3 regions of the Pseudarthrobacter sp. SSS035 genome follow, and region 2 is predicted to be linked to each of the others. Evidence: riboswitches for the same ligand, from Rfam matches in the RefSeq annotation. Region 2 holds a riboswitch; each other region holds the start of a gene.

Region 1 (3,263 bases), 1.8 Mb from region 2:
GCTCCGCGGCAGCTACCACCTTTACCAAGGCTTCGGGCCGTTCATCGGCAATGCAGTGATGGGTGTGGTCTTCGCCTGGCTCTACACGAAAACCAAGCGGATTATGCCGCTGGTCATCGCGCATGCGCTGTTGGACATCGTTGCATTCGTTGGCTTCAGCCTCTTTGGCCGGGCTGTGGGCCTGGGGTAAGACGGCCGTGGTTCCCGTGCCGCACAGGTGAACTGAACCGGGTCCGGCCTTAAAAGGATTCGGCCGCCATCGGTGGGTGGCATCATTGGCACCCGCTGATGGCGGCCGAAGCTATTGAACGTGCAATCAGATGGTGACTGCTCCCGTAGCGGTTTCGAAGGTTACGGACAGGATGCCCGGGGTTCCATGCGGAGCCACCCAGTCAACGGCCACATCCTCCAGCGGCTTCTCGACGGGTTCGCCCAGCCATTCCGTCACGCGTTCGGCGGAACCGGCTATGGTCAGGCAGCTCATCTTGACGTTGCTCTCATAGGCGTTGGACGGGTGCAGGGCGGGGTCGCCCTCCCACTTGAGCATGTACGGGACCTGGGGGTCCGCGATCAGGCCCAGGATGCCGATCTGCTTCCAGACCAGCTCGCGGCCGTCCGGGAACTTGCGGTTGCCGTTGACGGCGGCACGGCCCAGGCGGTCTTCGAACGGAGCGAGGTCGTCCACTTCGACGCACCAGCCCATCCAGCCGCCGCCGGCTTCGGACCGGGCCCGGACAGCCTGCCCGAAGGGAGCCTTGTCCGATGCCGGGTGGTTCAGGACCTCCACGACTTCCAGGTACTTATGGCCCGCGAGGGGAATAATCATGTTCCGGGTTCCAAACCGGGGGTGTACGCCACCCTTCACGGCTTCAACGCCGAGGGCGGACGAAATACGTTCGGTGGTGGCAACGAGGCCATCTTGTTCACAGGCGTAAGAGACGTGATCCATGCGCATGCCATCATCTTGGCACTTTGTGATCCGGCTCTCAGCTAAGGGTAGCCTTACCGGATTCCCGTTGCGTCACGAGTGGACATTTCCGGGCGGCCAAGGGCGCGGCGGACCCTGGCAGGGACGCGGCCGGCTGGCCGCAGAAGTGCTCCCGCGAAGTCATAACCAGTCACACGCTTAGCAATAGACCGGGGCGGTTCGTACACTCGAAGCAGGTCATGAGTGCCAGCGACAGCCCCGGCTTGCTGGCCGGCAACCCTCTTTTGCGGTGGGGTGCCCCGGGTGAGGACCTGGCCTGCCGGTCAATTGACGGTGGGCAAGCGCATAGAAAAGGTCCTGCCATGACGATTACGATTTCCCGTACTGCAGCACCCGGAAACGGGGTGGTCCGGTACGCCAGCATCGGCGGACTCGAGCTCGAAGCCGGCGGTTACCTCCCGGAAGTCACCCTCGGCTATGAAACGTGGGGAACCCTCAACGCGGACGGCTCCAACGCCGTCCTGATTGAGCACGCCCTGACCGGAAGCACGCACGTGACCCGCGGCGACAGTGACGAGCCCGGCTGGTGGGAACAGCTGGCCGGACCCGGTGCGCCGGTGGACACGGACCGGTTCTTTGTGGTCTCCATCAACATTGTGGGTGGCTGCTACGGTTCCACCGGGCCGTCCTCGGATGCCCCGGATGGCAAGCCGTGGGGGTCCCGATTCCCTTTGGTAACGCTGCGGGACACCACGGCGGCCGAGGCCAGGCTGGCTGACCAGTTGGGCATCCCGAGCTGGTACGCCGTGCTGGGCGGCTCCATGGGCGGCGCGCGGGCCCTGGAATGGGCGGTCACCTACCCGGAACGGGTTCAGCGGTGCGCCGTTATCTCCATCGGTGCCGCCAGCACCGCCGAACAGATCGCGTTCGCCCAGGCGCAGACGCTCGCCATCCGACAGGACAGCAATTTCAACGACGGCGACTACTACGGCGGTCCGCTGCCGGAGGACGGCCTGGCCCTGGCACGGCGCATCGCCCACATCACCTACCGCTCCGCCGAGGAGTTCCATGGCCGCTTCGGACGTTCGGCCCAGCACCCGGAATCGCCGTTCCAGGCGGCAGCGCTGGGGGAGCGGGGCCGCTACCAGGTGGAAAGCTACCTGGACCACCAGGGCAAAAAGCTGGTGCGGCGCTTTGATGCCAACAGCTACATCGCCATCACCGACGCCCTGATGAGCCACGACGTCTGCCGCGGGCGGGGCTCGCTGAATGAGGCCTTGGGCCGGGCCACCGCCAGGTTCTTCGTGGCTGCGGTGGACAGCGACCGGCTGTACTTCCCGTCCCAGTCCCGTGAACTGGCTGACGCGCTCCCGGGCGACGTGGACGTGCACGTTATTGAGGCCCCGATCGGCCACGACGGCTTCCTGACCGAGATCGGCCAGCTCGGCGTCCAACTCCGAAAGACCTTCCTCGTCTAAGCCCGAACGGACACTTGAGCCCCTTGCTATTAAACGCGAGAGGACACTTGAGCCCCCGGAATCAGGGCCTCAAGTGTCTGTGAGGATTTTAGTGGCTGGTCTGGGACTGGCTGGCAGAGTGGGTATTGGCCGTTCAGCCCCGTGGGATGTGACTCATTAAGTGTTTGGCCCTGCAAGGGGTGTCTTTGAATGGATCTGTCCATCCGCGGGGTGGCGGCCGGTACCACCCGGCCCACCTCGGTAACTTGATCAGAAGGTTGTCCGCCTCTTTGGGGGCGTGGCTCGTCACAGTGTTGTTCCGAAGTGACCTCTACCCGGACTGGTACCGGCCGTGTACGGCCCTGACCATATCCGCGAATAGAGGAAGGTGCCAGAACCGCTATGACTATCGTTGCTCATTCCCGCCCTTTTGTCGTCGGCGTCGATACGCACGCCAAGAACCATGTCTACGCCATCATCACCGGCAACACCGGTGAGCTGACCGCCACCCGGGACTTCCCCACCACCGGGGCCGGCATTACCCGCGCAATCGCCTGGGTCGCGCGCCGCACCGGCGCTGATCTGGCGACCTTGTGGGTGATCGAGGGTGCTGCTTCCTACGGCGCTCTGCTGGCCGGTTCCGTCGACGCCGCCGGCTACACGGTCGCCGAAGCCGCACGCATGGATGCCCGAGCCCATCACGGGGTCGGCAAATCAGATCCGCTCGACGCGCACCGGATCGCCGCAGCCGTCCTGCCCCTGGATGAGCAGCAACTGCGCCAGCCACGGCTGAACGAAGGAGTCCGAGCTGCCCTGCGGATCCTGGTCACCGCACGGGAATCCATGACCACCGACCGTACCCGGGGCGTGAACGCGTT
Region 2 (3,263 bases):
CAGACTGCTTCAGGGCTTGGCCCGCGGCTGCAGCCGTCCCGGCGTCCCGGGTCAGCCGCCAGTCGATGATGGCCACGCCGGTGTCGCGGGTGCTGGTCCGTTCGTCCCATACGACGGCGGCGATGCGGCCGAAACGCGCAGAGGTGCCCGTCTCGAGTACTTGTTCCCACCAGGACACCTTGATGTCCCGGTTCGCGGCGCCGCCCGTGGCCGGGCTGTAGAAGGCCGAGGTTTCGAGGACCATGGGCTTGTTCCGCCCGTCCACGTAGGAGGAATAGAAGTCCTCGCTGCCGGACTGGGTGAGCATGGCCGAGAGCTCACCCTCCACCGGAAGCGTGTTGACCGCGGTTTTGCCGCGGGTGTCATCGTGGTAGGCCGTCAGCCCCACCCATTCCACGGCGTCGTCGCCGGGGTAATACGGCGCATAGGCGGCATCTGATCCGTTCCAGGTCCCGTCACCGTTGGTGTCCAGCGCGGCGAAACCCTCGGAACCCGTAGCAGGCGCATTCCGGTGGCGTTCAAACGGGTAGTCCCGCCCGAGGTACGGCTGCCACACCATCACCGTGCCGGCGTCGTCAGTGGCTTTGAAGGCGGCGGCCACGTTCCTGAACGCTGCCTTGTATCCGAGGGGCTGCTGCCCCCATTGCGTCAGCTCGCGTTCATGTCCGGGGCGAACCGGATCAGGAGCTGGCCCTGGAATCCGGCCGCGAGCTGCTGGACTTTATTGGCAAAGGCTTGGGCGGCTGCCGCGTCCACCTGATCCAGCGGGTCGGACGGGCCCACTGTGAGCATGGCGTGGGAGCCCAGGGCGGAGGCCTGCCCCAGGAACTGCCTGATGTCATTTTCCTCGTCGGACCGGAGGGGAAGGGCAATGTCGTGCCCCAGCAGCGCAGGTGAGGCACCCAACCGTTCGGCGAAGCCCTGCGCCGAATCCTCGCCCCACTCAAGGACAACGCCCAGCAGGGGCTTTCCCGGCTCCGGTGCGGTGCCAGCGGCACGGGCGGTACCGGCGGTTAGTCCCGCCGCCAGGACGGCCAGGACACCAGTGAGGATGAGTCCGACGGCGGCCCGCAGCCGTGTCCGCCCGGCAGGACTGGCATTGTTGGCCGGCGCTGTGGCTGTTGGCATGCTGGTGTATACCCCCAAGGACGGCTGTTTCAGAGACGGCGGCCGGTGCCCCAGTAAACTCTATCGGTCCCGTCCTCAGCTGCGGATCAGCCTCAGCCGCCCAGGACCACCAGCGGCACCAGGCGTTCCGCGCAGGAAACCCGGACCAGTGCCGGCGCCCCCGGAGCCGCCCGGTTGTTCACCCCTGTGTCGTCGCACCAGTCCAGGTTGTACGGGTAAGCGGTGACCCCGGCCTTCCCGGGAGCCACGCCAGCCGGGACGGTGAACACGAAAGTGAAGCCGCCGTCGTCGGACATGGGAGCGAGTTCTTCCAGCACCGCGGTACCGGTCGCGTCCTTGACCGTCACCTGGACCTGCGCGTCGGTGCCGTAGCGGGCATCGCAGGTGGTATCCGGGGCGCTGACGCTGACCTGGTCGCCGGGTTTCGCGGCGGCAGGCGAGACGGAAAACTCCGGCGGCATGCAGGGCGGCGGCGCGAAAATGTTCCGGCAGCCTGTCACCCCCACCAGCACCGGCACAGCGCACAACGTCACAGCCAAAACGCGTGCCCAGGCGCCCGTCAACGAACGCCCCTGAATGTTCCCCATGACCCGATTGTCCCGTCGGCGCCGGCGTTACGGAAGCACGGCGGGATCACGGAAAAACGCGTTGGTTACGGAACATGACGACGGCGGCGGTGCGGCCGGGCGGGCCGGATGTTACGTTTTTGGGGAGTAATGAGAACCGGCGCCAAGCCCTGACTGGCCGGTCGGCAACCCTCCCTTTCGCGGCGGGGTGCCTCAGGTGAATACTCGGCATATCGACCCATTCGAGCTGCAAGCGTGAAAGAAGGAGTTCCGTCGTGTCTGACGCACCCGCCCCTGAAGAGAAACTGTCGTACCGGCTTGTCACCGGGCCGGATGACAGGTCATTCTGTGAACGTATTTCCACTGCCCTGGCCGAAGGGTATGTCCTGCACGGCAGCCCGGCCGCGACGTCCAACGGCGGCGTTGTGATTGTTGCGCAGGCACTCATCCTCCCGTCGGCCATCGCCACCGCTGACGCCGCCGTCGCCTCCGCCGTGGATGACCTCGATTTCGACGGCGAGGGCCACGCGTGAGCTACGCCGGAGACCTCACCCCGCAGGAAGCCTGGGCCAAACTCGAACGGGGCGCCATCCTGGTGGATGTCCGGACCGAAGGCGAATGGGCCCACATCGGCATCCCGGACACGAAGGCCACGGACAACGATCCCCTGTTCATCCCGTGGACGTTCCCGGGCGGCATCCCCAACCCGGATTTCATCACCGACCTGACGCAGCAGGCGCCGGAGGACGACGGCGCGGAGCTGGTCTTCCTCTGCCGCTCGGGCCAGCGCTCCATCGCCGCCGCCATCGCCGCGACGCAGGCCGGCTTCACCTCCTACAACGTCCTGGAGGGTTTCGAAGGCGAGCCGGACCGCTACGGCGAGCGCACCGTCAACGGCTGGAAGAACCGCGGCCTGCCCACCAACCTGGGAATAGCCAAGTGACGTTCAACCCAGACGCCGCCGGCTGGAGCGCCGAGACGCAGGCGGTCCGCGGCGGGCTGGACCGTACCAACTTCCAGGAGACCACGGAGCCGGTCTTCCTGAACTCGGGCTTCGTCTACGAGTCCGCTGCCGCCGCCGAGCGCGCCTTCACCGGCGAGGACGAACGCTTCGTCTACTCCCGGTACGGCAACCCGTCCGTGGCCACTTTCCAGGAACGCCTCCGCCTGCTCGAAGGCACCGAAGCGTGCTTTGCGACGGCATCGGGCATGTCAGCGGTGTTCACGGCCCTGGGCGCCCTGTTGGCGGCCGGGGACCGGGTGGTTGCCGCGCGCTCACTGTTCGGCTCCTGCTTTGTGATCCTGAACGAGATCCTGCCGCGCTGGGGCGTGGAAACCGTGTTTGTGGACGGCCCGGACCTCCAGCAATGGGCGGCCGCACTGTCGGAGCCCACCACCGCAGTGTTCTTCGAATCCCCGTCCAACCCGATGCAGGAAATCGTGGACATCGCCGCGGTCAGCGAGCTGGCGCACGCCGCCGGGGCCACCGTCGTCGTCGACAATGTCTTTGCCACTCCCCTGCTGCAGCGCTGCGGCCAGCTGGGCGCGGACGTGATTGTGTACTCCGGC
Region 3 (3,263 bases), 1.5 Mb from region 2:
CCGGCAACGCGGGCCCCACCGGCCCGGCCCGGCTCGCGTCCCTGCGGCGGCTGCTGGGCACGGATCCCCGCCTGGTGGGCCAGGAAACCAAGGAACTGGGCAGCATCGGCTAGACGGGACGCCGATGTCCCCAACACTGCGGCCCTGAGACGGTAGTTTGGAACCATGATCCAACCCGCTTCGAGCTACAACGATGACTTGCGCCTTGCCCATGTGCTGGCAGATTCCGTGGATGACCAGACCATGAGCCGCTTCAAGGCACTGGACCTCCGCATCGAGACCAAGCCGGACCTGACGCCGGTAACGGACGCGGACAAGTCCGCGGAGGAAGCCATCCGCGGCCAGTTGTCCCGCTCGCGTCCGCGCGACGCCGTGCTGGGCGAGGAATTCGGCAGTTCGGGCCATGGCTCCCGCCGCTGGATCATTGATCCCATCGACGGCACGAAGAACTTTGTCCGCGGCGTCCCGGTTTGGGCCACCCTGATCGCCCTCGTGGACGAAGGCGAACCCGTGGTGGGAGTGGTCAGCGCGCCCGCGCTGGGCAAACGCTGGTGGGCCGCCAAGGGTTCCGGCGCGTACATGGGCAAGTCCCTTGCCGCCGCAACGCGGCTCCGCGTCTCGGACGTCTCCAAACTTTCGGATGCCTCCCTGTCCTACTCCAGCCTGGGCGGCTGGAAGGAACGCGGCAACCTGGATGAGTTCCTGGGCCTGACCGAGGACGTGTGGCGCACGCGCGCCTACGGCGATTTCTGGTCCTACTGCATGGTGGCCGAAGGTTCCGTGGACATCGCCTGCGAGCCCGAACTGAACCTGTACGATATGGCTGCCTTGGTGCCCATCGTGGTGGAAGCCGGCGGCCGCTTCACCTCCTTGGAGGGACAGGACGGGCCGTTCGGCGGCAACGCCCTGGCCACGAACTCCATTCTGCACTCAGAGGTGCTCAAGCGTCTGAACCCGAATCTGGACGATCTCCTCTAGGCACTTTCTTCGAATTATCGACGGCGGACGCCTCCTCAAGGGGGCGTCCGCCGTCGTATCTTCGACAAATGAGACTGTTCCTCAAACGCGCGTAACAAAGTCCTTAACATTGGGCCGGGCTTCCTTTCTGCAGCGGCGGATGTTCTACGCTTCTTAACAGGTCACGAGTGCCAGCGCTAAACCCCGGTTTGCTGGCCGGCAACCCTCCATTCGCGGTGGGGTGCCCCGGGTGACGACCAGGCCGGTCCGGAATGGACACGGCAAGCGCGGGTTCCCGTTACCGGGAGTCCTTTTAGAGTGAGGTCTCCGTGACAACTGCCACCGTCTCCCCCAACACTGTTTCTCCCGACAGCGCCGCCCCCGCCAAGGCCGCTGCGCTGTTCAACGATGCCGCCGCCATTGCCGGCCGCCCCCTCTCTGCCGTCACTGGCGCGGAAATCCAGGCACCGCTGATCCAGGGCGGCCACATCCGGTACGCAAACCTGGACTACGGCGCATCCGCTCCCGCCCTCTCCGTGGTGTCGGCCTACCTCAACGAGATCCTGCCGTTCTACGCCAGCGTCCATCGCGGCGCCGGCTACGCATCGCAGATCAGCACGTCCGTCTATGAGAACGCCCGGGACATCGTGCGCGACTTTGTGGGCGGACGCCCGGACGACTCCGTCATCTTCACCCGGAACACGACCGACTCGCTGAACCTGCTGGCGGGTTGCCTGCCGGCGACGGACGGGCGGCCCAATGGCGATGTCCTCTACCTGGACATCGAACACCACGCCAACCTCCTGCCGTGGCAGGGAGTCCCGCACCGCAGCGTCGTCGCCGCGGACACCATCGTGGGCACCCTCGAGGTCCTCCGCGCCGAACTTGAGCAGGGCAACGTCAGCCTCCTCGCGGTCACGGGCGCCTCCAACGTCACCGGCGAGATCCTCCCGATCAAGGCCCTGGCCGCCCTCGCCCATGAGTACGGCGCGCGGATCGTGGTGGACGCCGCGCAGCTGGCGCCGCACCGGCGCATCAATATCAGCACCGACGACGTCGACTACCTCGCCTTCTCCGGGCACAAGCTCTACGCGCCCTTCGGCTCCGGGGTCCTGGTGGGCCGCACCGACTGGCTCGACGCCGGTACTCCCCACCTGGCCGGCGGCGGCGCCGTACGCGAGGCCAGGCTCGACGGCGTCAGCTGGGCCACCGGTCCGGCCCGGCACGAGGGCGGCTCCCCCAACGTCCTCGGCGCGGCCACACTGGCCCGCGCCGCCCAGGTCATCGCGTCCCTGGACCACGACCGCTGGCACGCCCACGAGGCGGCCATCCGGTCATTCCTGGTGGAAGGGCTCGGGAAGATCGACGGCGTCACCGTGCACCAGATCTTCTCGGACACGGACGCTGAAACGGGCACCATCGGCGTGGTGAACTTCTCCGTGGCAGGGTACGACGCCGGGCTTGTGGCCGCGTACCTGTCGGCCGAGCATGGCGTTGGCCTCCGGGACGGCCGCTTCTGCGCGCACCCGCTGCTCAAGCGCCTCGGCCTTCCCTCCGGTTCCCTGCGGGCCAGCTTCGGTGTGGGCTCACGGCTGGAGGATGCCCAGCGGCTCCTTGCCGGCCTGGAGCAACTCCGCCGGACCGGCCTGGGCTGGGACTACGTGGTGGACGCGGGCCGCTGGGTTCCGGCCAACGACACCCGCACGTACCCTCACTGGGCTCCCAACACGCCGGGCACCGCCGGCGCGGCTCCGTGCCTTGACGACTGACTGACGCTTTCCTCCCTTGGTTCCTGACCTGGCTGCCATCTGACTGCCGTCTGACCCAGCGGCTGCGGCCCATGCGGTAAATTCGAAGGATACCGATGGGCACAGTTGAAGGAGGCCGCACGTGGCACGGGGTGGCCCCAGGCTTGAGCACGGACGCCGTCTGGAACTCGGACGGAGTTTCCAGGATGGCGGCGAACATTACCAGCGCGTACGCCCTGGCTACCCTGCCGACTCAGCGGACTGGCTGATCCCTGCCGGGGCCGCGGACGCCGTGGACGTGGGCGCCGGAACCGGCAAGTTCACCGCCCTGCTGCTGGAACGCAGCCTGGCGGTTTCCGCCGTGGACCCGTCGCCGGACATGCTCGAACAGCTGCGGAGCCACTACGCGGCGGCGGACGCGACGCAGGGGACGGCAGAGGCGACGGGACTCGCTGACTCCTCGTTCGACGTCGTAAGCGTGGCGCAGGCCTGGCACTGGTGCGATCCGCTGCCGGCGAGCACCGAACTGGCGCGGATCCTGCGGCCCGGCGGAACGCT

What was found. A riboswitch is a leader RNA that binds a small molecule or an ion and turns the genes downstream of it on or off. The one in region 2 is predicted to bind S-adenosylmethionine.
Region 1: linked by a shared signal. The riboswitch ahead of MUN23_RS02010 (homoserine O-acetyltransferase) and the one ahead of MUN23_RS10145 (DUF1737 domain-containing protein) in region 2 are both predicted to bind S-adenosylmethionine.
Region 3: linked by a shared signal. The riboswitch ahead of MUN23_RS17040 (aminotransferase class V-fold PLP-dependent enzyme) and the one ahead of MUN23_RS10145 (DUF1737 domain-containing protein) in region 2 are both predicted to bind S-adenosylmethionine.

Annotation. Positions count from the first base shown of each region.
Region 1 is NZ_CP096882.1:424,130-427,392, reverse strand. It holds gene MUN23_RS02020 (CPBP family intramembrane glutamic endopeptidase) at 1-190, shown strand, start outside; gene MUN23_RS02015 (VOC family protein) at 317-955, opposite strand; SAM riboswitch class IV at 1,164-1,278, shown strand; gene MUN23_RS02010 (homoserine O-acetyltransferase) at 1,291-2,406, shown strand; gene MUN23_RS02005 (IS110 family transposase) at 2,788-3,263, shown strand, end outside.
Region 2 is NZ_CP096882.1:2,210,480-2,213,742, reverse strand. It holds gene opgC (OpgC domain-containing protein) at 1-601, opposite strand, end outside; gene MUN23_RS23635 (hypothetical protein) at 649-1,128, opposite strand; gene MUN23_RS10150 (hypothetical protein) at 1,221-1,715, opposite strand; SAM riboswitch class IV at 1,841-1,956, shown strand; gene MUN23_RS10145 (DUF1737 domain-containing protein) at 1,970-2,227, shown strand; gene MUN23_RS10140 (rhodanese-like domain-containing protein) at 2,224-2,637, shown strand; gene MUN23_RS10135 (O-succinylhomoserine sulfhydrylase) at 2,634-3,263, shown strand, end outside.
Region 3 is NZ_CP096882.1:3,685,964-3,689,226, reverse strand. It holds gene rsgA (ribosome small subunit-dependent GTPase A) at 1-113, shown strand, start outside; gene hisN (histidinol-phosphatase) at 166-978, shown strand; SAM riboswitch class IV at 1,138-1,251, shown strand; gene MUN23_RS17040 (aminotransferase class V-fold PLP-dependent enzyme) at 1,287-2,726, shown strand; gene MUN23_RS17035 (class I SAM-dependent methyltransferase) at 2,848-3,263, shown strand, end outside.